Regions from separate parts of the Paenibacillus sp. J22R3 genome, predicted to be linked through region 1. Evidence: riboswitches for the same ligand, from Rfam matches in the RefSeq annotation. Region 1 holds a riboswitch; the other holds the start of a gene.
The links. Region 1 has a riboswitch for S-adenosylmethionine ahead of AC0YN4_RS28680 (hypothetical protein). Riboswitches for the same ligand answer to the same signal wherever they lie in the genome.
Positions count from the first base shown of each region.

Region 2: it holds a riboswitch for S-adenosylmethionine, as region 1 does, so the genes downstream of both, metA (homoserine O-acetyltransferase MetA) here and AC0YN4_RS28680 (hypothetical protein) in region 1, are expected to answer to the same signal.

Region 1 is NZ_JBWDNS010000009.1:120,395-135,728, reverse strand. It holds gene AC0YN4_RS28705 (ABC transporter substrate-binding protein) at 1-934, shown strand, start outside; gene AC0YN4_RS28700 (family 78 glycoside hydrolase catalytic domain) at 1,057-3,495, shown strand; gene sigK (RNA polymerase sporulation sigma factor SigK) at 3,502-4,032, shown strand; gene AC0YN4_RS28690 (polysaccharide deacetylase family protein) at 4,373-5,455, shown strand; gene AC0YN4_RS28685 (hypothetical protein) at 5,445-5,669, shown strand; gene AC0YN4_RS28680 (hypothetical protein) at 5,835-6,467, opposite strand; SAM riboswitch class I at 6,525-6,675, opposite strand; gene AC0YN4_RS28675 (aldo/keto reductase) at 6,807-7,784, shown strand; gene AC0YN4_RS28670 (helix-turn-helix transcriptional regulator) at 7,853-8,791, opposite strand; gene AC0YN4_RS28665 (SDR family NAD(P)-dependent oxidoreductase) at 8,887-9,663, shown strand; gene AC0YN4_RS28660 (sugar phosphate isomerase/epimerase family protein) at 9,713-10,720, shown strand; gene AC0YN4_RS28655 (SDR family NAD(P)-dependent oxidoreductase) at 10,717-11,523, shown strand; gene AC0YN4_RS28650 (SDR family NAD(P)-dependent oxidoreductase) at 11,520-12,281, shown strand; gene AC0YN4_RS28645 (aldo/keto reductase) at 12,333-13,325, shown strand; gene AC0YN4_RS28640 (molybdopterin-containing oxidoreductase family protein) at 13,460-15,334, shown strand, end outside.
Region 2 is NZ_JBWDNS010000003.1:196,552-211,885, forward strand. It holds gene AC0YN4_RS15660 (putative sporulation protein YtxC) at 1-637, opposite strand, end outside; gene mqnC (cyclic dehypoxanthinyl futalosine synthase) at 978-2,114, opposite strand; gene AC0YN4_RS15670 (aminotransferase class I/II-fold pyridoxal phosphate-dependent enzyme) at 2,277-3,455, opposite strand; gene AC0YN4_RS15675 (PLP-dependent transferase) at 3,462-4,622, opposite strand; gene metA (homoserine O-acetyltransferase MetA) at 4,662-5,579, opposite strand; SAM riboswitch class I at 5,675-5,781, opposite strand; gene corA (magnesium/cobalt transporter CorA) at 6,262-7,197, shown strand; gene AC0YN4_RS15690 (metal-dependent hydrolase) at 7,258-7,905, opposite strand; gene AC0YN4_RS15695 (MFS transporter) at 8,097-9,371, opposite strand; gene AC0YN4_RS15700 (LysR family transcriptional regulator) at 9,558-10,460, shown strand; gene AC0YN4_RS15705 (histidinol-phosphatase) at 10,474-11,283, shown strand; gene AC0YN4_RS15710 (EamA family transporter) at 11,436-12,350, shown strand; gene AC0YN4_RS15715 (DUF695 domain-containing protein) at 12,361-13,200, opposite strand; gene AC0YN4_RS15720 (winged helix-turn-helix transcriptional regulator) at 13,428-13,736, shown strand; gene sdhB (succinate dehydrogenase iron-sulfur subunit) at 14,580-15,334, opposite strand, start outside.

The DNA of each region.
Region 1 (15,334 bases):
TAAGAATGAAAAAGGAATGACGCCATATGGAGTGGAATCCAGCAACAGCAAACTCCATAATCTGGATACGCTCCTCCTGAAACAGAAGAATAACTGGAACATTCTCCAGGATCTGCCGCTTGCTTTCAAAGTGGATGATGTCAAAGGACAAGTCTTCAACGTTTACGATACGCCTGAGTTTAAGGATCTGCTGGCTTACTATAAGGATCTTGCCGACAACGGCGGTTGGTCGCGTAACGCACTGACGAACAAGAGCAGCACGACGGACGACTTCAAGTCAGGCAAAGTAGCATCGATGTCCCATAACGTTACTGCACTTGGCGGCATTATGGCTCAGGTTAATAAAGATCATCCGGATTGGAAAGTGGCGCTGGCAGATCTTTCTCCTGCTAGCAAAAAAACGGCCGCGATTTCCACGCAGAACGGTATTGCCGTTCATGCTTCTTCCAAACATCCGGAACGCGCGCTTATGGTGCTTGATTTGCTTCAGAACGATAAGACACTTCATGACTTGATCATGTATGGAATTGCCGGGACGAACTATGAGCCTAACGGCGATGACAAATTTACGAAGACAGATAAATACGGCAATTTCAACACGTTCTCGAACTGGGCATGGAATTCTCCGCTTAACCGTATTGACACGACTTACCCGCAAGCTGCACAAGATGTCGAGAACAAATGGATCGGTCAAGTATTCCACTACCCGCTCGAAACTTTCGTCTTCGACAACTCGAAGGTGCTGAACGAAGTCACGAACGTAGGAAATGTGATGCTGCGCTACGGAACACCACTTGAATACGGTCTCATCCAAGATACGGATAAAGGTCTTGCGAACTTGCAACAACAGCTGAAGGCAGCTGGCATCGATAAAATTCAAGCAGAACTGCAAAGTCAAATCGACGCTTTCTTGGCTGCACAGAGCCAAGGCTAGGATGATATTCAAACAGGATGCAGAGCGGATTGTGCTTTGCATCCTGTTTGAATTTTCGAAAAGACAGAGGAGTGGGAAGAGTTGCATTCTCATATACGCTGCAAGGGAGGAAGGATTGAGCATTGGCTAATTCACGATTTGTTCGAAAACGTCCGGTGGGCATGTCATGGGGGCAGGGGACCGGGATAATCTGGCATCCTGCCGAGGTAGAAACGCATTATGAGCATCCTTATCAGTCTTTCTGTTATTTCCGCAAAACCTTTGAGTTAGCAGAGGATAGCCTGACATCAGGTAAGCTGAAGATATTCGCAGATTCCAGATACATTCTTTATGTGAACGGCAGGTATGCGGGGAGAGGACCTTGCAGGAGCGATCCCCGCTGGCAGTATGTGGACGAAATCGAGGTATCGGGACTGCTCCGGAGCGGGCTTAACACCATTGCCGTCATGGTGTTGTATTATGGCTACGGTACCGGCCAGTCCATCGACCGTATTCCTGCCTTGGTGGCGGAGTTGCAGGTAGCTGCCAATGGGAAAGAGCCGTTGCTCATCGGGACAGATGCCACCTGGTCCTGCCGCAAATCCGATGCTTACGATAGCGGAGCTCCCCGAGTCAATGGCTGTCAAGGGCCGGTTGAGATCTTTGATGCCAGAGAAGAATTGCAAGGATGGCAGCTTCCGGATTTCATTGAAGAGGATTGGCAGCAAGCTAAGCAGCGGGGAATCGGACTATCGCCTTTCTGGAATTTTATCGAGCGACCCATACCGTTAATGGAAGAGAACGAAATCGATGCTCTCAGGTTGGTAAGCCGGGGCAGCGTCCGTAAGTCGGCCGAACCCTTGGAAAGACTGCACCTGACTATAATAGAAGAAACGAATGCCATTGAAGTGTCGGAAGTGACTTCTGAGCCGTTTGATATTTGGTCGCAGCCATCAGATCCGGATCATGCGGAGATCCTGACCTATGACTTCGGGCGGATAGAGCCGGGCTACTTGCAGCTTGACGTAACGGGAACTTCAGGTACCATCGTGGATGTTGTATATGCCGAAGAGTTGTGGAATGGCAAAGCCTATCTAAACGTCAATAATAACCGTTCCATGGATCGGTTTATTCTGCAGGAAGGCCGGCAACAAGTTGAGGTTCGCTTTGGCTGGAAGGCAGGCCGGTATATGCAATTGAGGATAAGGCATGCGGATGACCGCTCTATTATCCTGCACCGCGTCGGATTGCGGACTCGCAGATATCCGGTCGAACGTCCGGCTGCTTTCCGATGCAGCGATGAACGGCTGCAGCAGATATGGGACATTTCCGAGCATACGATTCGGATCTGCATGCAGGATGCTTTCGTCGATTCTCCAAGCCGCGAACAGCAGCAGTGGATGGGGGACGGGCGTTGGCAGGGCATTTATCAGACCTATTATTCCGGGGATGGAAGATTGCATCGCAAGCTGCTGGAGCAGATCGGCCAGTCGCAGGATTGGCAGGGGATGACCGCGCAGCGTTATCCGGACGGCCATCATAATTATCCGCCCATTCCATCCTTCTGTCTTCATTGGGTCAGCTCGTTTGGTGAGTACGTGTCCGCTTATGAAGATGATGGCCTGCTGGCCCAGTGGTGGCCTAACATCGTCCAGGCTCTCCGCTGGTTTTCCGGCTTCGAGAATGAAGAGGGTCTGCTCGAGAATGTACCGTACTGGGCTTATATCGACGCCGGCGAAGCCCCTCTTGGCCGATGGCCGGACGTAGAACGCGGAGGCATCGTATCGGCACTTAACCTTCTTTATTTAGAAGCCATTCAGCTTATGGTAAACTACGCGGCACTTCTCGGAGATCATGAGGCGCTTGCGTATTACAGCGAAACTGCCGGCCGACTGGCAGCAAGCATCCGGAATAAACTGTGGGTTCCTGAATGGAATGCCTACATGGAATGTCTGGTTGACGGACAACCAAGCAGCCAGTTCAGCGAATCAGCCAACGCATTGGCCATACTTGTACTGCATGAGGCCGGGGAAGAACGAAGCGAAGCGATTTACCGTAGTGTATTCGCGCCGGATGCTGAAGGAAAGGCCATTAAAGCGAGTCCTTTTTTTATGATGGTTGTCTACCGAGCTATGCTGAAGATGAAACGGGAAGATCGAATGCTGGAGCTTGTAAGGGAGAGATACGGCAGCATGTTGGATGCCGGCGCGACTTCGGTCTGGGAATGGTGGGATCTATTCTATCGGGATGAACACTCCGCAGAGATCTCTTTTAGTTCCGCTTGCCATGCATGGGGCAGTATGCCGGTCATGTTGTTCCTTCATTCTATCGTTGGTATACAGCCTCTGGAAGCCCATAACCGGTCGCTTCGGATTCAGCCCCGTTTATTAGGCGAACTGAATTGGGCAGAAGGGTCCATTCCCACCTTAGGAGGTCCTTTGCAAGTACGAATAGAACGCCAACCGGAAATGCCGGAGGTCGCGCGTATAAATTTATCCGTACCGGAAGGAGTGACGGCTCTCTGCGGGGATTCATCGTATGGTCCCGGTGATCACGTCGTGCTGAATTGGCCGTTATACTAGCAACTAATGACATCGGGTTGCGTACACAACGTCAAGAAGTTCGACAACACCGGTGAAGATCTGGAAGACCTCATCTCGATCGGTACGATCGGGCTTATTAAAGCGATTGAAAGCTTCCAGACAGGAAAAGGGACGAAGCTCGCGACATTTGCGGCTCGTTGTATCGAGAATGAAATTTTGATGCATTTGCGGTCATTGAAGAAGACGCGTAAGGATGTGTCCCTCCACGATCCGATCGGAACGGATAAGGAAGGCAACGAAATCACCTTGATCGATATCCTCGGCACGGAAGCCGATGATGTTGCGGAGAAAGTGCAACTCAAAATCGAGAAGAGCAAGATTTATAAAAATTTAGATATATTGGATGACCGCGAGAAGGAAGTCGTCGTCGGCCGATTCGGCCTGATCGCAGGCGGCGAGGAACGGACGCAGCGGGAAATTGCGAAGGAGCTCGGCATCTCGCGTTCGTATGTGTCGCGCATCGAGAAGCGGGCGCTGATGAAGCTGTATCATGAGTTTTATAAGGCGAAGAAGTAATAAGGGATACAAGCACAAAAGATAAGGCGTTAATGCCAATATAAACAGCCACCGCTGAATGACTTATTCGGCGGTGGCTGTTTTGTTGTCGGGGAATCGCTGACAGGAAGTGCGGAAAAGTCAGTCAACGGATTACAGTAGTCGGGGCAGATGAAACGATTTTATAATGAACCTGACTCGGTGGTATGACATGCCGCCTTTTCTTTGTTTTCTTAGGACTGAATAATAGCTTAGGCAACATTTGTCGAATTAGCTTCGTTGAATAAATGAAAGTGCGATTAGTTGAATCACCTTTACATTGAACTACGGAGTTGATCCTATGTCATTAAAAACCAGATACATGGTGCTCACATCCCTGCTGCTGGGATTGACTGTTATTTGCTGTGTATTGATCATCCAAACCTATCATGCTCGCATGCCGCTGGTCGGACGATTGTTCTATGGAGCGGGGAGTGCCGCTGGTAACCGTGATTTAAGGCCGGGCCAGAATGAACCTCATGGCGAGTATTATAAGGATCGCGTGATTGTACTCATGTATCACGAAGTCATGAAGAATCCGCACAACGATGCCGGAGCGCTATCGATAAGCAAGTTTGAGCGCCAGCTTGAATTAATGAAGGCCAACAATTTTCACTGGATAACGATGGATCAGTACCGCGGATTTATTTTGCGGGGAGACCCGGTTCCGGATAATGCGGTACTGCTCACGTTCGACGACGGTTATGAATCCTTCTATCAGGATGTCTATCCGGTTCTGAGCAAGTATGAGGCACCGGCGACCAACTTTCTAATCGTCAACACGATTGGCAACCCTCGTCACGTCGGGGTTTCCAAGCTGAATTGGGACCAGGTAAAGGAGATGAGCCGGACCGGCATTTCATTTTACAGTCACTCGTTTGATTCTCATCGCTATGTGCCCACGGATGCGAAGGGCAAGCATCGGATTGCTGCGTTGACCGGACCTATTTACTTGAAAGATAAGGGCAGAAGGGAGACGAAGGAGGAATATAAGGAGCGGATAAAAGCCGATTTAGAGCAAGCGAATACCATATTGGAGCAGAAGCTTGGCACCTCGAACCATGTGCTCGCTTTCCCGTACGGAGCGTTCTCCAAGCCATTGCTCGATATTTGCGCGCAGCTGGGCATTGATGTGACGCTGACTGTAAAAGATGGTCTCGACAGCCCCCGCCAGAGCAACGGTTTCCGTCTTAACGCCGGAGGCGCGCAGAATGATCCCGATCTGCAGGTGGCGCTGATGAAGCAAGCGGAGCAGCGGCTTGGCCATGCCCGCTTCGACCGCGCGCCGGAGCGTAAACGCGAGGCGTTATGGACATTGGCCGCGATGATGATCGTCGCCGCGTTGTTGGCGGAATCGGCGTTCAAGCTGCGGCAGGAGAAGAGGCGCATGAGCAATGGTTGGTGAGATGGACCGTACGGGAGCGAGTATGAGGTGGTGGCAAACATGGAAACCCGGTGTCGTGGATGAGGACGCGGTGGGAGATGCGAGCGGATGGAGGAGCTGGGCAAGCACCAGAGACATGATTTGCCCAATGCTGCATGCCGTAATAAGCATGTTCGAAATTCTAACGAATCGTACGGGCCTTATTTGGCCGGAATTCTGGGCTTTGAAATTCTAACGAACCACGGCGGCCTTATTTCAGGAAAAATCGCTCAAAACGACCCATTCGCAGCCAGATAAGACCGCTACGGTTCGTTAGATTTATTTTGCTGGTGTTATCGTCAAAATAAGACCTGTACGGTTCGTTAGAGCGTTCTGTATGCCTGGTGCCGCTGCTACTCGTCTAGAACGAAACATACGCTTGCGTATTGCGAAGCAGGTACGAACGATCCCAAAGATACCGTTTATCCTCATTCTGCAATACAGCCGGTTCAGGATTCCCGTTCAGCTTCAATAGCGCTGATGCAACGAGCTCGGACCTTACGGGTCCCCAAGAATCCGTCTTGCTCTGAACGTAGCTGAAGCTCTCGAGCAACGTCTGCTCCTTCATCCGCTGAAGCGGGGAAGCCCACATGACCAAGTCACAATTGAGACTCTTGCGTGGGAGGGCAAACTCCGCCAGCCCGACTGCTCCCGTTGTCGTGGTAATCGCAACTAAACCACAGAAATAATCGCGGCCATGGCCGGGCTGCAGCTTCTCTGCAAGCTCGCTTTCGAATTGAAAACATTCAATACGGCTAATTTTGCACTGCTGCATAAACTCGAGCGAATAGCCAATGACCGAATTTCTCAAATTGAGCAAAGCAATCAGCTGGGGCAGCGTATCCCGTTGATACTCGGCCGATTCATCTATCGTCGTATGGTCAGGAATCGTGTTTAGCATCATGATCCTCCTTCGCAGATTGGTTTGCGTTCGAGCCAATGCTTCGAATGCAGCATTCTGCGTTACATAAGTGTTGTAGTTTATAGAAAACAAAAATGACCTCCTCTGGAATCAGAGAAGGTCATAGGAATGTAATGTCATTGATCCTCGCTCTTATCTCCCAGATTCGCTTAATTAAGCGTTCCGCAAGAATTAGCACCGTGCATCCCATTGATTATGACGATAAGCATTCGCCAGTTACAAAGGTTTGTCGGTTGCCGGGTATCATCGGGCTTGTCCCTCCACCTACTCTTGATAAGAAAAAACATATTAAATTTTTACCATTATGCTACATAAACAGGCTTGATGTCAAGGGATACTTCATTTGGCGGCGTCTCCATTTAAGGTATAATAAGTTAATAGACTCGTCATGAAGGAAGGGGCTCAGCAGCTATGAAATATCGTTATCTCGGAAGAAGCGGGCTGGAAGTATCCGTATTAGGATTGGGAACCAATGCATTCGGGAAACGTGCCGATCAGAATACATCGATACGGATTATCCATCACGCCATGGATAAGGGCATTAATTTTATAGATACGGCTAATATTTATGCAGGCACAGAATCGGAACGAATCATAGGGTTGGCATTAGAGGGGAAACGGGACCAAGCCGTGCTGGCTACGAAGGCGGGGTTAGTGAGTGGCGCAGGTCCGAATGCTAGAGGATCCTCTCGCCGCCACCTCATGCAAGAGCTGGAGAATAGCTTGAAACGTCTCCGAACCGACTACGTCGACCTGTATCAAATTCACACCTTCGATCCGAACACGCCGCTCGAAGAAACGTTAAGTGCGCTCGAAGATATGGTTCGTTCAGGGAAGGTTCGCTATATCGGCGCTTCCAACTATGCAGCATGGGAGCTGATGAAGGCGTTCGGGATTAGCGATTCTAAAGGAACTGCGCGGTTTGTTTCCACTCAGACCAGCTACTCCCTTGCAGATCGGACACCTGAGCAAGAGCTTGTCCCGGTGTGCTTGGATCAAGGCGTAGGCATCATTCCGTATTTCCCACTGGCGGGCGGTATTCTGACCGGCAAATATGGCTTAACGGCTGAAGAAGCACCGACAAGCTCCAGAGTGATTACGGACCCGAGCTTTATTCGCTTCTTAGACGAACGCCGAGTTACGTTGGGGCAACAGGTAAGCAGCCTCGCGGCTGACAGCGGACATAGTGCGAGTGCAATGTCGCTGGCTTGGCTTATGGATAAGCCCGCAATCTCGACTGTCATTGTCGGTGCGACACGAGTCGAGCAGCTCGAAGATAATTTGAACAGCGTAGAAATGAATCTCGGCTCGGAATTGACGGATACGCTGAATGAATGGAGTGACGCATTCCGTTTCGGCAAACCGTTCGCGCTCTACCGATTACCTTAAGGAAAAGGACAGTCTCCAATCATCCGACGGATCTGGCGATACAGAGGCTGTCCTTCTTTGTCAATCTGCTATATCGTCCGCGACAGCTTCCTGAACTGCATGGCAGACATCCCTTCCCAGCGTCTGAAAATACGGCTGAAATAGTGGAAATCCTCATAGCCGACCGCCCCTGAAATCCACTCGATCGTCTGATCCGTTTCCCGCAGAAGCCGTTTGGCTTCCTGATGGCGCACCGTCTGCACGAATTTATTGGGACCGACACCCATCATCGCTTTAAACTGCCGGCTCATATAATCTTCGTGGACGAGCAGAAACTTCGCCATATCCGTGCTCGACCAGCGACGGCTGCAGTCGTTGCGAATCTCTTGTACCAGCTCGAGCAGACGCTTCTCATATTTCGGATGCGGCGTGCCTCGTCCTTCGTTCTGCTGACGGAGCAGCAATCCGATCAGTTGGATCATCAGCCCTTTGCACACACTGTCGTAATCCTGCTGCCGATCATTCCATTCTTGAATGACATTTTCAAACAGGGAGATGATTCTCGGCGACACGTTCGTCAGCAGTGATTCGGTTATGATCGGTCGATCTGCCCCCAAATAAGGCATGTCGCTGAATGCATCCGGGTCCGGATTGTACTCATCGGCGATGATGGTATGACTATTAGCCGCGCCATCGAAAAAGTCAAAATGGATGCCGAGCAGCTCCGCATGCGGCGCTGTCAGCACTTCAATTCGATGATGCTGCCAAGGTGCCAAGATGAGCAGACTGCCAGCACGAGCCTCTATGAGCTCACCTTCGATCGTAGCCCTGATCTCACCATGCTTCACATAAATGAGCTGAAAATCATAGATTCGACGGCTCCACCTGAAATCCGGAGTACGGCAATGCTGCCGCGCCCAATGAATAACAGGAGAAATGTCCCGCAAAGTGGTTTGCCTAATTCGAGGAAATAGAACGTTGTCCAATTGTTCAGCACCGCCTTGTACGCCGAGTTCGGAAAAGTCCAAAAAACGATCACCTTTATGTAAAGCCTTCCAGATACTGAAATGGTAACATGTAAGCGCATTCCTTAACAAGGATGAAAGGACCAGGTGATCTCCAGATGAATAGCAGCCATAGTCAATTATTTCAATTAACAGGTAAAGTTGCTTTACTTACAGGCGGGACCGGCGGACTTGGTATTGTGATGGCACAAACCTTGGCACAAGCAGGGGCAGCAGTCGTCATTACAAGTCGTTCGGAGGAGAAAGCAGCTGCGATTGCCAAGCAACTATCTATCGATACAGGCAGTGAAATCACAGGAATGGCAGCAGAGCTAACGGATGCCGACCAGGTAGAGCGGCTGGTGCAAGCCGTTAAGGAGCGCTTCGGACGCATCGATATTCTAATTAACAATGCCGGAGTCAACGTTCGCAAGCCGATCGAAAGCTACGACGAAACAAGCTGGGATCTGGTGATGGGCACCAATTTGAAAGCTCCGTACCTGTGCATCCGCGCCGTTACACCGCTCATGAAAGAGCAGCAATCCGGTCGCATTATTAACGTAGCCTCGATGCTGGGGATGGTTGGACTGCCGGAGAGAAGTGCCTACTGCGCGAGTAAGGGCGGCGTCATTCAGTTAACCAAGGTGCTGGCACTAGAGCTTGCCCCCTTCAACATTACCGTGAACGCGCTATGTCCCGGACCGATCGCGACCGAGCTCAACACGGTTGTGATGAACAATCCCGAGGCAAATCGTTTCTTTGTAGATCAAATTGCGCTGGGTCGGTGGGGGAGACCGGACGAAATTGCGGGTCCGACTTTATTCCTCGCCTCAGATGCATCCAGCTTCATGACAGGCTCTACGTTAACGGTCGACGGCGGTTGGACGGCCAAATAACCGGGCTTCATCTCCTAGCTGAATAGCTGGATACGAAAGGGTGATCGGGATGCGTTTTGGCTTATCTGTATTTGGCACGACTTATGCAATGGGATTGCACCCACGTGCAGGAAGGCCGAAGATTTCGGCGGAAGGGGTCATTAACCTAGCGCTGCAAAATGGCCTTCAAGGCGTCGAGCTGCCCCTCTCGATGCTGGCAGACTGCGACCACAGAGCTATAGCAAGCAAAGTCGAGGCGAATCAGCTTTATATCACGATCGCTTCTGATGGCTTCGACGCGGCACGGCTAGGTGAGGCTTTCGATACGGCAAAGTCCGTGGGAGCAAAAGTAGTACGAACGGTGGCAGGCGGAGCGAAGTTCGGCGGAGATCGCCGTCACTTAGTCGGGAAGTGGCAGTCATTCCTGGAGGAGGCACGCGCCGGTCTTACTGCAGCGACTGCTCTGGCGGAAGAAGCAGGCGTCATTCTGGCGCTGGAGAATCATCAGGATCTCTGCTCCGAAGAGCTGATTTGGCTGTGTGAGTCCATTGCATCGCCGAACTTCGGATTAACGCTGGATACCGGCAACCCGCTTGCTACCGCAGAGGAGCCGGTCGAATTTGCCAAACGAATCTCTCCTTATCTCAAACATGTCCACTTGAAGGATTATTGGATTTATCCGAGTGCGGAAGGCTACATGCTCGTCCGTTGTCCGATTGGACAGGGAGCGGTGGACTTTCCTGCGCTGATGGAGGTTTTTCGCGCCAGCCAAGCAGCGCAGACGCTGTGCATGTCCATCGAAATCGGAGCATTGGAAGCGAGGCATACCAGGGTCCTTGCGGATGATTATTGGCCGGAATACCCGAATCGATCCGCCAGAGAGCTGGCGGAGCTCCTTCGTTGTGTCCAGCGCAATGCCAGGCCGACAGCGGATTGGCGTACGCCGCATGAACGGGGCGAATCGGCGGCGATCATTGCAGCCTATGAGCAGTCACAGCTCATGTCGAGCATCGCATATGTACAGCAGCTGATGAACAGCTGGAACACTTCGAGACCAGAGGAGGAGGCATTCTCATGATCATCGATTTACAAGGAAAAGTAGCCATCGTTACCGGTGCGGGCAGAGGAATTGGACGTCATATCGCACTGACGCTTGCGAAGGAAGGCGTCATTACGATTGGAACAGATATTAAGCAAGAGCTGCTCGATGACCTGGCTCTGCAATTTGCGGAGGAACAGCTTAACGGAGCGCAATTCATCTGTGATGTGCGAGATTCGGCAAGAATCGCTGAGGTTGTGGAGGAGGTACGGAGCCGATTTGGGCGAATAGATATCTTAATCAACAATGCCGGAGTGGCCAGCGGCGGCACTGTTGAGCTGCTCAAGGAAGACATTTGGGACGCCAATATGGATATTAATTTGAAGGGCACCTTCCTGATGTGTCAAGCAGTAGTCCCGATTATGAAAGCACAAGGCTCAGGCCGCATCTTAAACGCTGCTTCCTTCGCTGCCATCGTACCGTCTTACGGCAGTGCTGCTTATGCATCATCCAAAGCGGCTGTAAAACAGTTCACACGGGTGCTTGCAGGCGAGCTTGGCCCTTACGACATTACCGTGAATTGTTATTCGCCGGGGATGATTCCGACGGAGATGAACCATTTTGCCGAGCAGCCGGAGGAGCGGCAGCAACGGCTCCTAGATACGCTAACACTTCGGCGCTGGGGCAGCAAGGAAGATGTTGCGAACCTGATCTGTTTCCTCGCCTCTAACCTTGCCGGTTACATTACCGGTACGATGATCGATGTGAGCGGCGGCAAATTCGCGACGCAGATTCCGAGTATCGCCTATGAGGCGGCGCGGAAGGATGCGCTGCGGACATGACGGCGCCGCTCATTACGTTTGAAGGGAAGACGGTCGTAGTCACAGGCGGGGCGAAAGGCATTGGCCGTGCGATAGTTAAGCGATTCCTAGCGTGTGGGGCAAGGGTCGTCATTGCCGATTACGACGAGAGCGGTGCAGAGACGGCGAGGCAGCTTGCGGATACGGGAGATGAGGTTCATTTTATCCGCTGCGATGTTTCCAAGCGGAGTGAAGTGCAGTCGCTCGTTGCCGAGTCGATCCGCCAATTCGGCGGTTCAATTGATGTGCTCGTCAACAATGCCGGGATTTTCCCAAGAGCAGATCTACTGGATACGGATGAAGCGTTCTGGGATAACGTGCTCGGCATTAATCTCAAAGGCGCCTATATGCTGTGCCAAGCCGTCGTGCCGGGCATGATCGAACGGGGCAGCGGCGTCATTATCAATATTGGCTCCAATCACGCGACAGCAGGCGAGCCGGCTACGATGGCTTATGCGGTTTCCAAAGGCGGCATCGTCACGTTGACGCGAAATCTCGCAAAGGCGTTTGTGAAGCACGGCATTCGAGTGAACTGTGTGCAGCCGGGCTGGGTGGCCTCGGAGGGCGAGGTCGCAAGGTGGAAAGCGAACGGAATGGATGAGGAGCAAATGGCCGCATTAGCCGGGCGATTGCAAACCGGCGAGGATATCGCGGATGCCGTCTTGTTTATGGCGTCCGGCATGAGCAAGCAGATTAACGGCCAAGTGCTCATTGTGGACGGTGGAATTACTTTAAAGTAACTTGTCGAGCATGCGGCTGGCCGAAAATGAATGCGGGGAGGAATTGAATTTATGCGTTATCGCAACATACCGGGAACACCTTTAAACGCTGCCGTCATCTGTATGGGGACAGCCGGATTTGGCGGCGGAATGCCGCGCGAGGATGCATTCCGCCTGTTTGATCTTTACGTCGAACAGGGCGGAAATTTTATTGATACAGCGCTTGTATATGACGACTGGCTCGGACGGGAGAGAAGCTTGACCGAAATCCGGATCGGTGAATGGCTGAAGGAACGAGGTCATCGCGAGCAGCTCATTCTGGCAACGAAAGGCGCGCATCCTGAGCTTGCAACGATGCACATCCCTAGGCTAGGACGAGCTGACATCGAAGCGGATATCGCCAGAAGCTTGCGCCAGCTGCAGACCGATTATATCGATCTCTATTGGCTTCATCGCGACGATGCGAGCGTCCCTGTTGATGAGATCATGGAGACGCTGCATGACGAAGTGAAAGCCGGCCGCATCCGCAGCATCGGTTGCTCCAACTGGACGGTGGAGCGGATCAAGCAAGCCCAAAGTTATGCTGCCGATCATGGCTTGACGCCATTTGCTGCAAGTCAGCCGCTTTGGAATTTAGCCGTATGCACGCCTGGCTCAGTCGGAGATCCGACACTCGTGGTGATGAGTGATGCGGATCGGAATTATTTTGCGGAGACGGGGATGACCGTAATTCCGTATTCTTCGCAAGCGAACGGCTTCTTCAGCGGTCGCTATGCACGGGGCAAGGATGCAGGCACGCAAGGCAGTGCGGCCGGCGTGCAGAAGATGTATTTCAACGACGCCAGCTTTGACCGGCTGGAGCGTGTACAGCAGCTGGCATCGGAGCTCGAAACGACCAGCACCGTTATAGCGCTGTCGTATTTAACCTCGCAGCCGTTCCCGGTGTTCCCGATTATCGGCGCTTCGAAGCCGTCATATGTGCTGGATAGCTGCGCTGCAAGCGAGGTTACGCTCACACCGGCGCAATTGCGATTCTTGGAGACGGGCTCCTACGTTTCCGTATAGTAATGGAGAAAGGCTTGCACCCTACAGTACAGGGATGCAGGTCTTTCTTGCTTTTCACGCAACGCTGCGCTCGATATAATAGATTCATGTGTACTCGTGGAAGCGAAAGCGAAAGTGAAGGAGTGACTTACAGTATGACAGCATCGGCTTATTTGGAATCGGCGAATGGCGTTTTTCCATCGGTCTGCTCATTGGATTGTCCCGATCAGTGCGGACTTCTTGTTCATAAAGAGAACGGTCGAATTGTGAAGATAGAAGGTGATCCCAAGCATCCGGTTACGCAAGGGGCGATTTGTAATAAAGTTCGGAATATGACGGAACGCATCTACGATAAGGATCGTTTGCAATATCCACTTAAGCGCGTCGGTCCCAAGGGGAGCGGGCAGTTTGAACGCATTACCTGGGAGGAAGCAATCGGTACCATAACGTCGCAGTGGAAGAATACGATTGCAGCCGAAGGGCCGGAAGCGATACTGCCTTATAGCTTCTATGGCAACATGGGCCGAATTGGAACAGAAGGTTTGGGCCGCCGATTCTTTAACCGGATGGGTGCGAGCAAGCTGATTTATTCGATCTGCGAGGCTGCTGGTACAGAGGGCTACGGCTATACGATGGGTGGCAGCTACGGTACAGATCCAGAGGAAACCGTCCATGCGAAGCTCATTATCATGTGGGGTATCAATGCCGTAAGCACGAATATGCATCAAGTGACGATTGCCGAGAAGGCGCGCAAGAACGGTGCGACTGTTGTCGTGATTGACGTACATCGCAATCGGACAGCGAAGTGGGCTGATTGGTTCATCCCGGTTATGCCGGGTACGGATGCTGCGCTGGCGCTGGGAATTATGCATATTTTGTTCGCTGAGAAGCTTACGGATGAGTCGTTCATGGAGCAGTTTACGATAGGCCATGAGCAGCTTCGTGAACATGTGCAAACGTACACGCCGGAGATCGTCTCCTCGATTACAGGCGTGCCGGTCGATGATCTCTATAAGCTGGCTCGGATGTATGGAGGCAGTGAAGCCGCGTTTATCCGTATCGGCAACGGTCCGCAGCATCATGATAACGGCGGCATGACAACTCGAGCGATTGCCTGTCTGCCTGCAGTAACAGGTCAATGGCTGAAGCGGGGCGGCGGCGCGATCAAAGGAAATGGCGGCTATCTGGCGCTGAATAAGTCCGCGCTCGAACGACCGGATCTGCGGGCTAACAGCGGGGCTCGCGAAGTGAATATGAATCTGCTGGGCAGCGTGCTGATGGATTCGGAACAGCCGCCGATCTCCTCTTTGTACGTGTTTAACTCGAATCCAGCTCTCGTTGCGCCGAGTGCAACCAAAGTAAGAGAAGGCCTCATGCGCGAGGATCTGTTTACGGTCGTGCATGATTTGTTCCTGACCGAGACGGCTGCTTATGCGGATATTGTGCTGCCGGCTACGTCCAACTTAGAGAATACCGATCTGTACCTGTCCTATTGGCATCATTATGTGCACCTGCAGCAGCCGGTTGCAGCGCCATATGGGGAAAGTAAGTCAAATTCCGAGGTGTTCCGGCTTCTTGCGGCGGCGATGGGATATGAAGAAGAAGCGCTTCAGGATTCGGATGAAGCCATGATCGAGCAGGCACTGAACAACCCGAATAATCCGAATTTGGCCGAAATTTCTCTGCAGAGACTACAGGAGCACGGTGCGATGAAAGCCAATGTAAAGCCGCTATTCCCGGGCAAGCTGCGGACGCCGAGCGGCCGGATCGAGCTCTACTCTGCGGCGATGGAACGCAAAGGCTACCCGCCAATGCCGACGTACACGCCGCTTGTAGAGGACGGTCCATACCCGTTCCTGTTCATACCGACGGCTAACCATAATTTTTTGAATTCGACGTTCTCCAATAACGAGAAACATATCGCGATGGAGAAGACACCTAAGCTCTACATGAACCGAGCGGATGCTGAAGCTCGGGGCATCGAAGACGGCGATGTGTTACGCGTCTGGAATGATCGCGCCAGCTGCGAG
Region 2 (15,334 bases), on a different contig from region 1:
TCACTTCCTGCATCCGGACAAAATATTTGAGCAGCGATATAAATTCCTGGTATTGCTTATCCATCACATATTCGTCTACCGCATAGGCGACGACTTCCTTCAGTTCTTGCCAGTAAGCGGCAAGTCTAAACGTAACGAACCCATCGAGATGCAATCGGGTGTTGCTGCTCAGAAACTGCTCGATCTCATCCGCCACTTTACCCATCCGGCGTTCTCTGTCCGATCGCAGCATAGCCGTATCGGTAGCGTCTTCCTGCACAGCCGGAACAGCGGCGCCGTAAAGAATATTTTGGCAATAGCGCTCGAGCACTTCGATCTCTTTGACCACTTCATAATGAAACTGTTTGCGTATGATCGCCTTTAGCAGCATAGGCTCCAGTTCAGACATAATGTACCGTGCAAAAGCGGTTGCAGATCTTCGGTACATCTGCGGGCCATCCGCAGCGAGCTTGAAGTCTGCAAGGTCAACGAGGCATGATATTTCCATTGTTTCATACTCTGGCCTTGTGAAGCTTACGAACGGAACAGCGGTATCCTTATCGCTATGTAAATCGACAAATTCCTCGCTCAAACAATGGTGCAGTCGATCAATCGCTTCATGGGAAGCCGAAAGCAAAGAAACAGTGAACAGTTCCATAGGCTCACTCCTAAAAGTTTTTGCGAATAGCAGCCAGCTGGTAAGCGGGCTGGATATGGTGGCCGGAAATTCGGCAAATTGGGCGTTAAACGAACGGACGAGGGTGGACTCATTAGGGTCAATTGCACATGAAATCCAGAGGTCGAATCGGGCTTCCTTAACAGTATATGGTTCTGCAAAAGCATATATACGATGTAGGCATTGGCACAGCTAGTGAGGGATTGGAATGGAAGGGCAATCGTGGTATATTAGGCGGATTTTCATTCTCCCCTAAACGAACAAAAGCTTCCCGTCAGGAAATGCATTTCCTGACGGGAAGCTTTATAGATGCGAAGATCGATTAGTTTTGCATGATAAAGTCGTTCTGCGCCATTTCGGATTCGTTATACATCTTCAGAATCTCGTAGCGTGTATTACGCTGTGCCGGGATCTTGCCTGTCTCACGAATTAAGCGAAGAATGGAATCAATGTTGACCTTATGCGTCGTACCGGCAGCGGAAACCACGTTCTCTTCGATCATCGTGCTGCCGAAGTCATTACAGCCGTAGGAAAGGGAAAGCTTGCCCACTTCCGGCCCCATCGTCACCCACGAAGATTGGAAGTTATCGATATTGTCGAGCGTAATCCGGCTGATCGCTAATGTTTTCAAATACTCTTCAGGCGTCGCTTTCTCCCGCTTCATATTCGTGTTCTCCGGTTGGAATGTCCACGGAATAAACGCCAGGAAACCTTTGGAATCATAGCCGTTCGCCAAACACTCATCCTGTGCATCACGGACACGAAGTAAATGAAGCGCACGCTCTTCCATCTCTTCGCCGAACCCGATAACCATCGTAGCTGTCGTGTTCATGCCGATGCGATGAGCGGTCTTCATAACGTCCATCCAGTCCGTCCAGGAGCCCTTCAACCGGCTGATCTTACGTCTTGTCCGGTCATCGAGAATCTCTCCGCCGCCGCCCGGAAGGGAGTCCAGTCCTGCACGATTCAGCTCGCGCAGCACCTCTTCAAGCGATTGTCCGCCTGAGAGCAATACCATCTTATGAATCTCCGCCGGGGAGAAGGAATGCATCGTAATGCCTGGGTAATGCTGTTTAATCTTACGCAATAAGTCCAAGTAATACGAGAACGGAAGCTCTGGATTCACGCCGCCTTGCATCAGAATCTCGGTTCCACCGACATCCATCGTTTCTTTGATCTTCTGCAGGATGACTTCATCCGAAAGCACGTAACCTTCCTTCGAGCCGGGTGCCCGATAAAACGCGCAGAATCGGCAGTACACATCGCATACATTCGTATAGTTAATATTCCGTCCGACAACAAAGGTCGTTACCGGATCAGGGTGGTGCCGCAGCATAATCTGATTGGCCACATGGCCCATTTTCTCAATTTCATCGGATTCAAAAAGTGTCACGCACTCCTCAAGTCCAATCCGTTCTCCTTGCAGTGCTTTATCTAAAATGCGATCTACCTGTTGCACGTCGGAGACCTCCTTCTCTATCAACATATCCGTCACTTGCTACGTTTCAACTAATACTACCACAAACGCCAACCAGCGTCATGCACCGACATCGGCCGAAAAAGCCAGCCAAAACGGCGAAAAACGCGGCTAGTCCGCCGGGACTGCCGCGTATCGCATTATTTAGCCTTTAAGCGCTTGATCCAGATCCGCAATCAGGTCATCAATATCCTCTAGACCGACCGAATAACGAAGCAAACCATCCGTAATTCCGCGTTCATGACGTACCTCGCGCGGCATCGCCGCATGCGACATCATAGCCGGATAAGACAAAATACTTTCAACAGCGCCAAGACTTACCGCTACGAGCGGAAGCTTCACGCGGCTAAGAACGGCTTTCGCGCGCTCGCCGTCACCTACGTCGAAGGATACGACTGCGCCGTAACCCTTCGATTGTTTCTCATGAACTTCGCGGCGCGGATGGTTCGCAAGACCCGGATAGTACACGCGTGTAACTTCCGGATTGCCCTCGAGCCATTCTGCCAGCTTGCGAGCACCGCGTTCGCTATGCTCCATACGCGCTTGCAGCGTCTTCATGCCGCGGATCAGCAGCCATGATTCTTGTGCCCCCAGAACGGTGCCAAGACCGTTCTGCAGCTGCTTCAGCCTGCGGCCGAGGCTCTCGGTTGCCACAACGGCAAGACCTGCAAGCACGTCACTGTGGCCGCCCAGAAACTTCGTAGCGCTGTGCAGCACGATATCAACCCCAAGCTCGATCGGGCGCTGATGGTACGGTGTCATAAATGTATTGTCCAGCAGCGTAATCAGCTCATGCTCCTTCGCCCATGTCGCGATCTCACCGATATCGGTAATTTTCAGCGTTGGGTTAGAAGGCGTCTCCATGAAGACCGCCTTCGTATTCGGCTGAAGCGCTGCTTTCACAGCCTCGAAGTCAGTCATGTCCACGAAGGTGGACTCAATGCCAAGACGGTTCAGCACCGTTGTCAACAGGCGGTAGGTACCGCCATAAACGTCCTCGGTTACGATGATGTGATCACCCGTCGAGAACAGCAGGAACGCGGTCGAGATCGCTGCCATGCCGGATGCAAAAGCAAACCCGCGAACGCCGCCTTCAAGCAGCGTAATGTAATCCTCCAAAGCCTGACGTGTCGGATTGCCGGAACGGCTGTAATCGTACGTCGGCGGATTGAAGATATCGTGATGATGGAAGGTAGATGCTTGATAGATCGGTACGCTTGAAGCGCCGGTATGTTCGTCGATCTCAGCCCCGAAATGAATCAATTTCGTTGCAAATTGCTTCTCGTTGTTGTTCTTGCCCTTGTCCGGATTCTGCTCTGCCATGATGGTTTATGCCTCCCCAAGCTCGCGTTTTGCTGCTTCAAAGGCTTGCGCCAAATCCGCGATCAAATCATTCACATGCTCAATGCCGACTGAGAAACGAAGCAGACGGTCATCGACACCGATCCGCTGACGAATTTCCAGCGGAATATCCGCGTGCGTTTGAACGGCCGGATACGTCATCAGCGATTCCACGCCGCCGAGGCTCTCTGCGAAAGCAATCAGCTTAATATGACGAAGGATCGGCTCTATATAAGCGGCTTTCTTCAAGCGGAACGAGAAAATACCTGTGTTGCCGGAGGACTGACGGTTCTGCACCTCATGTCCCGGATGATGAGGAAGTGCCGGATAGTATACATCCTCAATCACTTCATGCGTCAGCAGCCAGTTTGCGATCGCCGTCGCATTTGCTTGATGGCGTTCCATCCGCAGCGCCAGCGTCTTCATGCCGCGCATCAGCAGCCACGAATCCTGTGGTCCAAGAACAGCGCCGAGTGAGTTGTGCAGGAAGCCTATTTCAGCGGACAATTCCTTGCCCTTCGTGACGATAAGACCTGCCAGCACGTCATTGTGGCCGCCAAGGTACTTCGTTGCACTGTGCACGATAATGTCAGCACCAAGCTCGATCGGGCGTTGGAAGAACGGAGTGAGCAGCGTATTATCGACAATGGACAACAGTCCTTTGGACTTTGCCCATGAACAAACCCGTTCCACATCCGTAATCATCATCAGCGGATTCGTCGGTGTCTCGATCAAGATCGCCTTCGTAGCTGGTGTAATCAGCTGGTTCATCGCATCAATGTCATTCGTGTCCACGTAAGAAGCCGATACGCCGAAGCGAGTCATAATCCGCTCCAGCAAGCGGTATGTACCGCCGTATAGATCCAAGGAAACGAGCAAATGATCGCCTTGGCCAAACAGCGAGAAGACAGTGGTCAGCGCAGCCATGCCGCTGCTGCAAGCAAATCCGGCATCACCGGACTCCAGCTCAGCAGCCGCTTCTTCCAGCACGCTGCGAGTCGGACTCTTCGTGCGGGCATAGTCAAAGCCGGTGCTTTCGCCAAGCTTCGGGTGGCGGAAAGCTGTTGCCTGGTAGACCGGGAAGCTGACAGCTCCGGTAACAGGCTCTTTAATGGATCCAATTTGCGCTAAGCGGCTTTCTATTTTCATCTGAAGTGACTCCCTCTCGTCGAATAATGAACTTCATATCTAAATGCCTGCACCTAAGTCATAAGGGGTTTGCTGATAAACGTAGTAATTCAACCAGTTCGAGAACAGCAGATTGGCATGCGCTCTCCAGCTCGACAACGGAAGCTTCGACGGATCATTGTTTGGATAGTAATTCTTCGGCAAAGCAATATCCATTCCTTTGGCCACATCACGATCGTATTCCGCTTTGAGTGACAACGGATCATACTCCGAATGGCCGGTTACGAATACTTGTCTGCCATCTTTGGAAGCGACCAGATATACGCCGGCATCCGGCGATTCAGACAGGATATCCAGATCCGGAACATTGTCGATATCATCGCGGCGTACTTCCGTATGACGCGATTGCGGAACCAGGAACAGTTCGTCAAAGCCGCGTACAAGAGGAACATTGCGCTTCTCCACCGTATGCGGGAAAACGCCGAACACTTTGTCCGTCAACTCGTATTTGGGAATCCCGTAGTGGTGATACAATCCCGCCTGTGCGCCCCAACAAATATGGAAGGTTGACGTTACTCGTCGAGCCGACCAATCCATAATATCCTTCAGCTCTTCCCAATAGTTGACCTCTTCGAATGGAAGCGTCTCTACAGGTGCGCCGGTAATAACCAAGCCATCATAGTATTCATGCTTGATATCTTCGAACGTTTTATAAAACGACTCCAAATGCTCGGACGACGTATTCTTCGACGTGTGGGTCCTCGGATGAAGCAGCACGACTTCCACCTGCAGCGGCGTGTTCCCAATTAAGCGAAGCAGCTGTGTTTCGGTCGTTTCTTTAGTTGGCATTAGGTTGAGAATCGCGATCCGCAGCGGACGGATATCTTGATGATAGGCTACGCTCTCATCCATTAGAAAGATATTCTCATCAGTCAGAACATCTTTCGCAGGCAATTGGTCTGGTACTTTAATCGGCATGATAATCTCTCCTTGTCTGCTTGGATTGTGACTGAGGAGCGCAATGAAAATAGCCCCTCTCATTAGAGAGGGGCACAAATGTATCGTTCATGCGCCTCTCATCTCTCAGAAACATACGTTTCCGCAAGAATTAGCACCGTACGTTTACACGCCGGTTGCCGGGCTTCATCGGGCTAGTCCCTCCGCCTGCTCTTGATAAGAAAGCTTGCTTATTTAATTAACGGAAATACCTTAGCTCCTACTTTAAATCATTCCTTTATTCCCGTCAAGGAGCCCACCTCTACCATCGTCAAAAAACGCGTAACCATGGGCTTTTCCCTGCATATGCTGTTACAGAACCATAGACGCTACTTTCTTCTTGAATGGAAAGACATTGTCGGAGTATACTAGACAAGAATTACGCTTTAACTAGTGAATAATTGACCACAAAAGGGGTGTTTACGACTATGGAAGGCGACCCGAGGCCTGCGGGCAACCGCACTGATAACCGGTTTATACGGAAGATAGCAGGAAGGCTCGCGTCATCGAGCCGTATTCGCAAACGCGCCGCTTCTAGATAGATGGACTAGAGCAAGCAGGGCGGCACCGCGCGCAATATGGCTTGCTTGATGTTGCGCGATTCTGTTCTCCTCCTCTTAGCCGGCATCCGGGAATTACTGCAACAACGAGAGGAGGAACGCGGATGAAAATCCGTCACGTGAATCAAGGTGTTTTCACACCGGTTGATGACATTCAAGCAGCCGTCGTGCCGCCTGCCGAAGGCTTCTACTGGATTGATGCCGACGTAGATGACCTCGCCGTGCTCCAGCCGATATTCGCGCTGCATGAGCTGGCAGTGGAAGACTGTCTGAGCGAAGAAGAGCAAAGGCCTAAGATTGAAATTCATGAAGGCCATTATTTTATTGTAATTAACAGCATCCGATTTGATGATGAAGAAATTTTCCTACGTGCCTTGAACATTTTTCTGGGCCGCCATTATATTATTACCGTTACGAAACAGAAAATTAACGAGCTTCGCGCGTTGAAACCGATCCTGCTCGAAGAGCAAGTCAGCAGACCCGACCGTTTCCTCTATCATTTGGTCGATATCGTCGTTGATAATTACTTCCTCGTCGGCGATCGGATTGAAGCGCGGATCGAGAGCTTGGAAGAAGATATTCTGGTCCACACCAAGAAATCGCATCTGAATGAAATCATCGGACTTCGAAGCGAGATTCTCTGGCTCAAGAAAGTACTTGGACCGCAGAAGGAGCTTATCGCAACGCTTAATAAGAAAGACCTGAAGCTGATCGACGATCAATTGCAGAAGTACTTCAGCGATATCTATGAGAATGCCGTTAAGATCGCCGAGACCTTCGAGACCTACCGCGATCTGATGGGCAACTTACGAGAGGCTTACCAGTCTTCGCTTGCGAACCGCGCGAATGAAATCATGCGTGTCTTTACCGCACTGACCACGATCTTCATGCCACTCACCTTCATCACCGGAATTTACGGAATGAATTTCGACTTTATACCCGGGCTTCATCTGCACGGCGGCTCCTACTTGCTGCTCACTTTCATGCTCATGCTCGGTTTCGGAATGTTCTTCATTTTCCGCAAGAAAGAATGGCTATGATCGGCGAATTAATAAAGCTCTCCCGGGACGTTCGCGGCCTCAGGAGAGCTTTTGTTATGTTTAACCGAATGGCAGCTTAAAGGTCTTCTTAGTCAGCGGGTACAACCATTTGACGCCGCTTGGCGTCAGTGTATCCGCAATAAGATGGGATAGATAACCGCTTATTGCAGTGTAGGCAATCCCTTCGATCTCCAGCTGTTGCTCAAGCCCCCATCCGATTGCTCCCCATGCAGCAACTGCCCAAACGGTATGCGTTAACCCTCGGTGATTCAACCAAGGTACCCATGCAACATACAGGCCAAGCCCCATCAGCCAATGATGACCGATCGCATAACCAGCATACAGAAGCCCTAAGCCGATTATACTCACAAGCGCATCCCGAATCATACCGTTGCGAGAGATGAGACCCAGAAGAAACACGGCTGCTGCGGCAATCGTGAGATACGGATACAATAAATCTTCAAACCAATATAAATACCCCGCTGCTGCTCCTGCTGCGACTCCGCCCCACAGCATGAGTGCGCGGATTATCCTTGCCGGCTTGCTAAGCTTGCTGCTCAGCATGTTCGTACCGTCCAGATCCGCGCTCAAGGCGGAAAATGCCGCAACGATGATAAATGCCGCTGCATTGGTTAGCGTAATGGGATGCGTGGCAGCAGCAACCACCCCGATCGCGACGCCAATCGCCAAGTGTGTCGTCCCTTTCATACCTGCCTCCTCCTTCTGACTGACCATGTAGAAGCGCTGATCGAACGTCAGTTCGCTTTTCGAATGATTATACCTTCTTTTCCATTCTCGTTCAATAGGAATTCCGACATATAAAAAGGCATCGCTTGAAGTGCATTCAAGTGATGCCCCGTATGATAGCTGTGATGAATTGGCAACCAGGCAGCTACGAGTTACACAAGCCCCTCTCCTGCCAACGCTTCTTTGCGGCCTTTGGCAAAATCCACAAAATACAGCAGGATGATACCAATGATGAAGAACGCCAGGAGCGCAAGTATGCCCAGCCGGCTGGACCCTGTTATCGTGCCGACAACGGAGAATACAGCTGGTCCGGCTACAGCGGCGAATTTGCTCGATAAGCTTAAGAAGCCGAAGAATTCGGCCGTTCGCGTTGGCGGCACCAAAGTGGCGTACAGCGACCTTGCCGTAGCTTGGCTCCCTCCTTGCACGAAACCGACCATAACAGCCAGCGCATAGAAATGAAGCGCGCTCGTCATGAAGTATCCAAGCATAACAATCAGCACATATACAAGCAGCGAGCAATAAAGCGAGTACTTCATCCCGATACGCGAGGCGAATCGGATGAAGAGCAGCGTACACGGATAGCCGACAAACTGCGTAATCAGAAGTGCAGCTATCAAATCCGATGTTTCAATTCCGATGCCGCTGCCATAAATCGTCGCCATGACGATCACCGTACTAATCCCATCATTGAAGAACCAGAAGGATGCCATATACTTAAGCAGCTCCGGGTAATGCTTCAGCGTCTTCATCGTATTGGTGATCCGTTTCATCCCGCGCTGAATCCGATCACCGAAACCTGCAGAGGTCCCTCTGGCGGTCTCCTTCACATTGCGCATAATCGGAAGCGAGAACAAGATCCACCAGATCCCGACCGTAACAAAGACGGTTTGCGTTGCCACTGTTTTATTAGGAAAGCCCACTAACGACCATTTCTCAATCATGATTAAATTGACTAGCAGCAGCAAGCCGCCGCCTAAGTAGCCCATCGCATACCCTTTATTACTCACGGCATTGAGTGTCTCCGGTGTCGAAACCTCCGTAATTAATCCATCATAGAACGTATTGGATGCGGCAAAGCCGATCGTACCGATGACAACCAATATAGATGCAAGCAGCCAATCATTGGTCCCAACAAACGCCATGCAGATGGTCGCGATTGATCCGATGAACATGAACACCGATAAGAAACGTACCTTCGAACCTGAATAGTCAGCAATCGCTCCCAAAATCGGACATAGAATGGCTACGAAAATCATTGCAATGGTTTGCGTATACCCCCAGTAATTCTCAGCTGTATTGCCGCTCAAATCTGCGCCAGCCACCGTTTTGTAGTAAATCGGCATGACCGCGGCCATAATGGTTGTGGCAAAAGCAGAATTGGCCCAATCGTACATCATCCAGCTGCGTACTGCCTTCGGATTCATCCTTTTCGCTCCTTTATGGCGCATGAATTGTCACCTTAAACCAACATTCGACAGCATCCTAATTGAATCCTGCTCCAACTCCGGGCGGCCCACAGGCTGTTTCGTACCTTTTGCCGTCGAGCTGATTTTACATTATAATGATATATAGCTGTGATAAAAATCTTTAATCGCTAAAGGAGGGATTCCGTGAATATTAACCAACTCGAAACGTTGCTAACCATCTCACGCACCATGAGCTTTCGTAAAGCAGGAGAGCTGCTTAATCTAACGCAGCCGGCCGTTTCTGCCCAAGTCAAGAGCTTAGAGGATGAGTTTAAAACGGTTCTAATTGATCGGAATCAACCCGTCACATTAACGGACCGCGGACAAGTGTTTCTTGATCACGCCGAGCGTATATTAGCCATCGTAGAAGAATTGAAGCAGAAGCTCTCTGACCTAAGCCAAACGCCGCAGGGTCATATCGTGCTGGGAACGACCTCTTCGATCGCGATTCAAATTTTGCCTCGGGTGCTGTCTTATTTTCAAAACCAATTTCCGCTTATCAAAACAACGATTCACTCCATGCCTTCTTCCGGCGTTATGGCCAGCGTAGAGAATGGTACCGTAGATATCGGCATCACCTATTTGTCGGAACGCAATCCAAATGTGGAAACATCCATCCTGTATTACGACACCTACGAACTCGTCGTTGCTCCCGAGCATCCCATGAGCCATTTGAAGCATACTACCGTAGAATCACTCAAGGACATTCCCATGATTATGCTGTCACCGGACACATTAGGACGACGTTTTCTGGATCAAATCTTCCGCAAATATAACTTGCACCCGAACATCGTCATGGAGCTTTCGAGCAGCGAGGAAGTGAAGCGAATGGTCGAAATCAATTTAGGCGCCGCAGTGGTCTCTAAGCTCTCCATTGCCAAAGAGGTTCAACTCGGTACGCTCAAGCGGATTAAAGTCAATGAGCTCGATATGAGCCATCCTGTCGGGTTGGTTTATAAGTCAGGACGGTACATCAACTCAGCGATGCAGCAGTTTTTGAGCGATTTGAAGGGTATGCCCGAAGATCATTTCATTAGCAGCGAGTAGGAGGAGATTCAGCTTGAAATTTGATTTACATACGCACCACTTCCGGTGCGGGCATGCAGACGCTAATATCGAGGATTATATTAAAGCCGGAATCAAGGCGGGACTGTCCGTCATCGGAATTTCAGATCATTCCCCTTATTTTGCAAGCGAACAGGATCAACCGAATCCCGGCATTGCAATGGGAAAAAGCGAATTTGTTCATTATGTAGAGGAAGTGCTGCGGCTTAAAGCCAAGTACGAAGGCACTATCGACGTCCTGCTCGGTGTGGAGTCCGATTTCTTCCCTCAGCACGCTCAGGTTTATCGCGATGTCTATGCCGGTTATCCTTTTGATTATATTATCGGTTCCGTCCATCAGTCGCGCGGCGTCAGCATCTTCAATCGAAACCGCTGGAAGAACCTCTCCGAAGCACAGCACATCGATGAGAAACGCCATTATTACGAGCTTATCGGCCAATCCGCCCGCAGTGGCATGTTCCAAATTCTCGGTCATATCGATGCGATGAAAGGGTATTACCCTGCTTTCTCCGCCATTGCCGCCGATGCAGCGATTGATGATTGCCTCAAAGTCATTGGGGAGAGCAGCGTCTCCATCGAAATCAACACCTCCGGCAGTACCAAAGATGCCGGCGGCTGGTATCCGTCTGATGCGATATTGGAGCGTGCATTGCACTTTGGTGTGACGGTATCTTTCGGGTCTGATGCTCATAAACCGAGCCGAGTCGGCGAAGATTGGGAGCTTGTTGCGAAGCGTCTGAAGGAAATCGGGTTTACGGAATGGTTCTATTACAAGAATAAGAAGCCCGTAAGTGTAGCCCTGTAGATAAAAAAGTGGACCTGCACGCGGCAGGTCCTAAGTCATATATAATCAAAAGGGGGTCTTGGTTATTATAATACCCCTCCAATATGAAGGAACGATAACAGAACCATTTCATTTGTGTAACATTTAAAAATACGAGATTGGTGGAAAGTTACATGTGGTTTGCAGCAGCCGTAGGCAGTGCGGTACTGTTCGGGTTGGCTGGCTGGTGGATGAAGGTGTCCCAGATGCAGAGCGGTTCCTCCGCTTACCTGCTTCTGGGTCTTTATATTTCCGGGACCTGCGGATTTGGCATTCACGCCGTTTTGGAGCATACGTTGCTGCCATCGCTCGCTGATCCACGCGTTTGGCTCGCCGGCTTGCTTATCGGTGCAGGCTCCGCCCTCGGGAATGCGCTCTTCATGAAAGCATTGGAGTGGGGACCTGCCAGCCTGACATCACCGCTAACGAATATGAATATCATTCTGGTCATTGCGCTTGGCACCTTCGGCTATAACGAACAACTTTCGAAGACTGAGCTTGGCGGCGTTCTGCTGCTCCTGCTCGCCGTCGTGCTTGTCTCCATGCAAGGCAAAGAAAAAGCCTTCCGCATAGCACCGCGATGGTACTTCTACGTAGGCATCAGCATTCTGCTCTTCGCGATTCGTAATGGCGGGCTTAAGGTCACAGGAGACCTTGGGCTAAGCAGCGCTCCGATCTTATTCGTCGCTTACAGTTTATCGATTGTTTGGTTCGCCTTTGTTGCGCGCCAAGAGCGATCCCGCAGGAGCTCGCTCGGCAGCTTTCGTGCAGGTGCGCAAGAAGGTTCAAGACTCATGCAGAAGTCGCTTCGCTCAGCATCGATTGGAATGAAGTGGGGGCTAGTCGCCGGGCTGTTCTCCTACGGCGGACTGCAGCTCTATGCAATCGCACTCGAAACGGGGCGAGCCAACATAGCCGGCCCCGTATTTGCCGCCAACAGCTTGGTAGTGGCCGCAGGCTCGATCATCCTATATCGCGAGCGATTGAATACTTATCAATGGACAGCTTTCATACTGACCATTGCCGGGCTTGTCCTCATACGACTATAAACGAATAACTTCATTCGGAGTTTCGTCTCAAGAATACTTTGCGCAGCGTTGTTTCGACGTTACTCAGGTTCCGGCGGATGTATCGGCGGAACCGCCCCGCTGCGGAAAGTTTCATCACCGAGCCCCATCCATCGTAACGCCCTCCACTGCCTGCCAGCAGTGAATGAAGCTCGCGTACGCGCTCATTTACCGTATCAAGCCGAACGTCCTCGAAACGGCTAATCACCAGCGGATACGGATAGCCCTGCTCGGGGTTCCCCTCCTTCTCCTTCTCGATGACATATCCTAATCCCTTGAGCATCGACTCAATTTCGCGTCTGTCGTCGTCCTCCCGAAACAGCAGCCAGTGATAGACATTCCTGGGCTCGCCGATATTATCCCCTTTGTGAATCAGCGCATAGATCATCTGTGCATTATGCACAAACAGCTCCTCAAGTGCATCCGGCAGCATAAACCTATAAAATTCCCACTGTGGATCTGGTTTGCGATAGACCTGTGCTCGGAAAGTCCAATTCTGATCCAGCCAAGCATGAATTTCGGGAAGATCAGGGCTCTGCCCTTTCGTATAATAATAAAACTCAAGCCGAGTTGCTGCGTTGATGCGCCCAATATAGATGGCACCTACAGTACTTTTCAGCCAATGTTCAAGCTTGGATTCCAACTGCTCCAATTGTTTGACAAAATCCCGATTCGAACGATTATGCGCACGAACCGGATATAAGTTAATCGTAATCGAGAGCAAATCCGTATACGGTGTCAGCGGAGCGGAGGTACGATATCCGACATTAATCAACACTCGCAGCTGCTCCGATTCCGTCCGGCGTTCATAAAATCCCCAGTTGTCCGACATCCGGCACCTCAATATCGTGGTATGATAACAATTCTATAGCGTCTTAGAATTATTTCGGTTATGCTTGCAAAGTTAATAAGGATTTTGGGAAAATTACCCATGTGTATCCAACTAACTTAAATATAGTATATAATGAATGAAAAGCATTTGTCTTCTCTTGGCGAATAGCCCTCCCTTTTGAAAACGTCATGTGCTACAATAGAATCATTGAAAAGTGGGGTGATAACGTGGATTATTCCAAAATGTGCCCAAAGTATGAGTGCGCAACAGAGCTACTCGGCAAAAAATGGACTGGCATGATCGTTCGCGTTCTGCTCGGCGGGCCGAAGCGGTTTAAAGAAATGAAAGAGCAAATCCCGGAGATGAGCGATAAGATGCTGACCGACCGGATGAAGGAGCTCGAACAATTCGAAATCATTAAACGTAACGTCTATCCGGAAATGCCGGTTCGAATTGAATATGAATTAACTGCTAAAGGACGGGGATTAGAACCCGTTATCCAATCGATTCAAGATTGGGGCGAGAATTGGTGTTAGAAGCTGCCGTGAATGACGGCAGCTTTTTTACTTACGGGAAAACGTGCTATAATGTTGCACCTTCCACCAAAATCTTGTCGTAAATTGCTACAAACAGGTGAATTCAATAGGTAATTCGGTCCAAAGGGGCTGCTTGCTGCTTGCTGCTGACCAGAGCATCACAACGTCCAGCCCGCTTTTGTTTCGAGGAGTGTGGATGGTTCTAACGAACCGTGGAGGTCCTATTTGGCGGTTCGCATCTGGTTTGGAGCCAATTTCTCCATAATAAGACCTTTACGGTTCGTTAGCTTTTCATAAGACCCAAATCCAGTCAAATAACGCCTCTACGGTTCGTTAGATTTTCGAGGTGAAGTGGATTAACCTGGAATGGAGAGCATAAACGGAGAATTCTTCGCCAATCTGTATTTGTAGGTTTTACAAACAAAGGATAAACCAACGTTTTGAAAAAAACGTTAGGCTTCTCAACATACTAAAGGCGTATCCAATAGGTAATTGGATACGCCTTTTCCGTGCGACTCTGGAGCGGCAGTCTTCGGTTTCACGCGACTCTGGAGCGGCGGCGGGAACGAGCGCCGCAGGCGGTACGATTTGGAGCTCCCGTGGTGCGAAGCACCACGGGAGCGCTAAAGCGTACTGCCTGCATGCAGTGTCCCTCGCTAAGCAGAGGAGCAATCACGTCTAGCTTCTTCCCCCTGCTACCAGCAGGGTTAAACGGAGCGACTTTGGTGCGGAAACGCAGCAACAGCTATTCCGAATTTGAGCGACTTTGGTACGGAGTACCACGGGAGCGCAAATCGGAATAGCTGTGCGAAGTGGCCCCACCACGGGAGCCCTATCTTTACCCTACATCCCCAACCACTTTTTAAACAAATGCTTGGTCGTATCCTTGTTAATCGCCGCAATCGAAGTCGTCAGCGGAATGCCTTTCGGACACGAGCGTACGCAGTTCTGCGAGTTACCGCAGCCTTCGATACCGCCGTCTTCCATCAGCGTTTCCAGACGCTCTTCTTGGTTCATCTCGCCCGTAGGGTGAGCGTTGAACAAACGAACTTGCGAGATTGCCGCAGGTCCGATGAAGCTGTTGCGGTCGTTGACGTTCGGACAGGATTCCAAGCAGACCCCACAGGTCATGCATTTGGACAATTCATAAGCCCATTGACGTTTCGTTTCCGCCATACGCGGTCCTGGACCAAGATCGTACGTTCCGTCGATCGGAATCCATGCTTTTACCCGTTTGAGCGCATTGAACATCCGCTCACGGTTGATAACCAAGTCACGCACAACAGGGAACGTGCTCATCGGCTGCAGTCGAATCGGCTGTTCCAGTTTATCGATCAGCGCGCTGCAAGCTTGACGAGGCTTGCCGTTGATGACCATGGAGCATGCGCCGCATACTTCCTCCAGGCAGTTGGATTCCCAACATACCGGAGCCGTTCCTTGACCGTCTTGTTTCTTAGGATTACGCTGGATTTCCATCAAGGCACCGATTACGTTCATATTCGGGCGATATGGAATTTCAAACTCTTCCGTATACGAGCCAGAGTTCGGAGCGTCTTGACGCGTAATGACCAGCTTTACTGTTTTTGTTTTCACTGCCG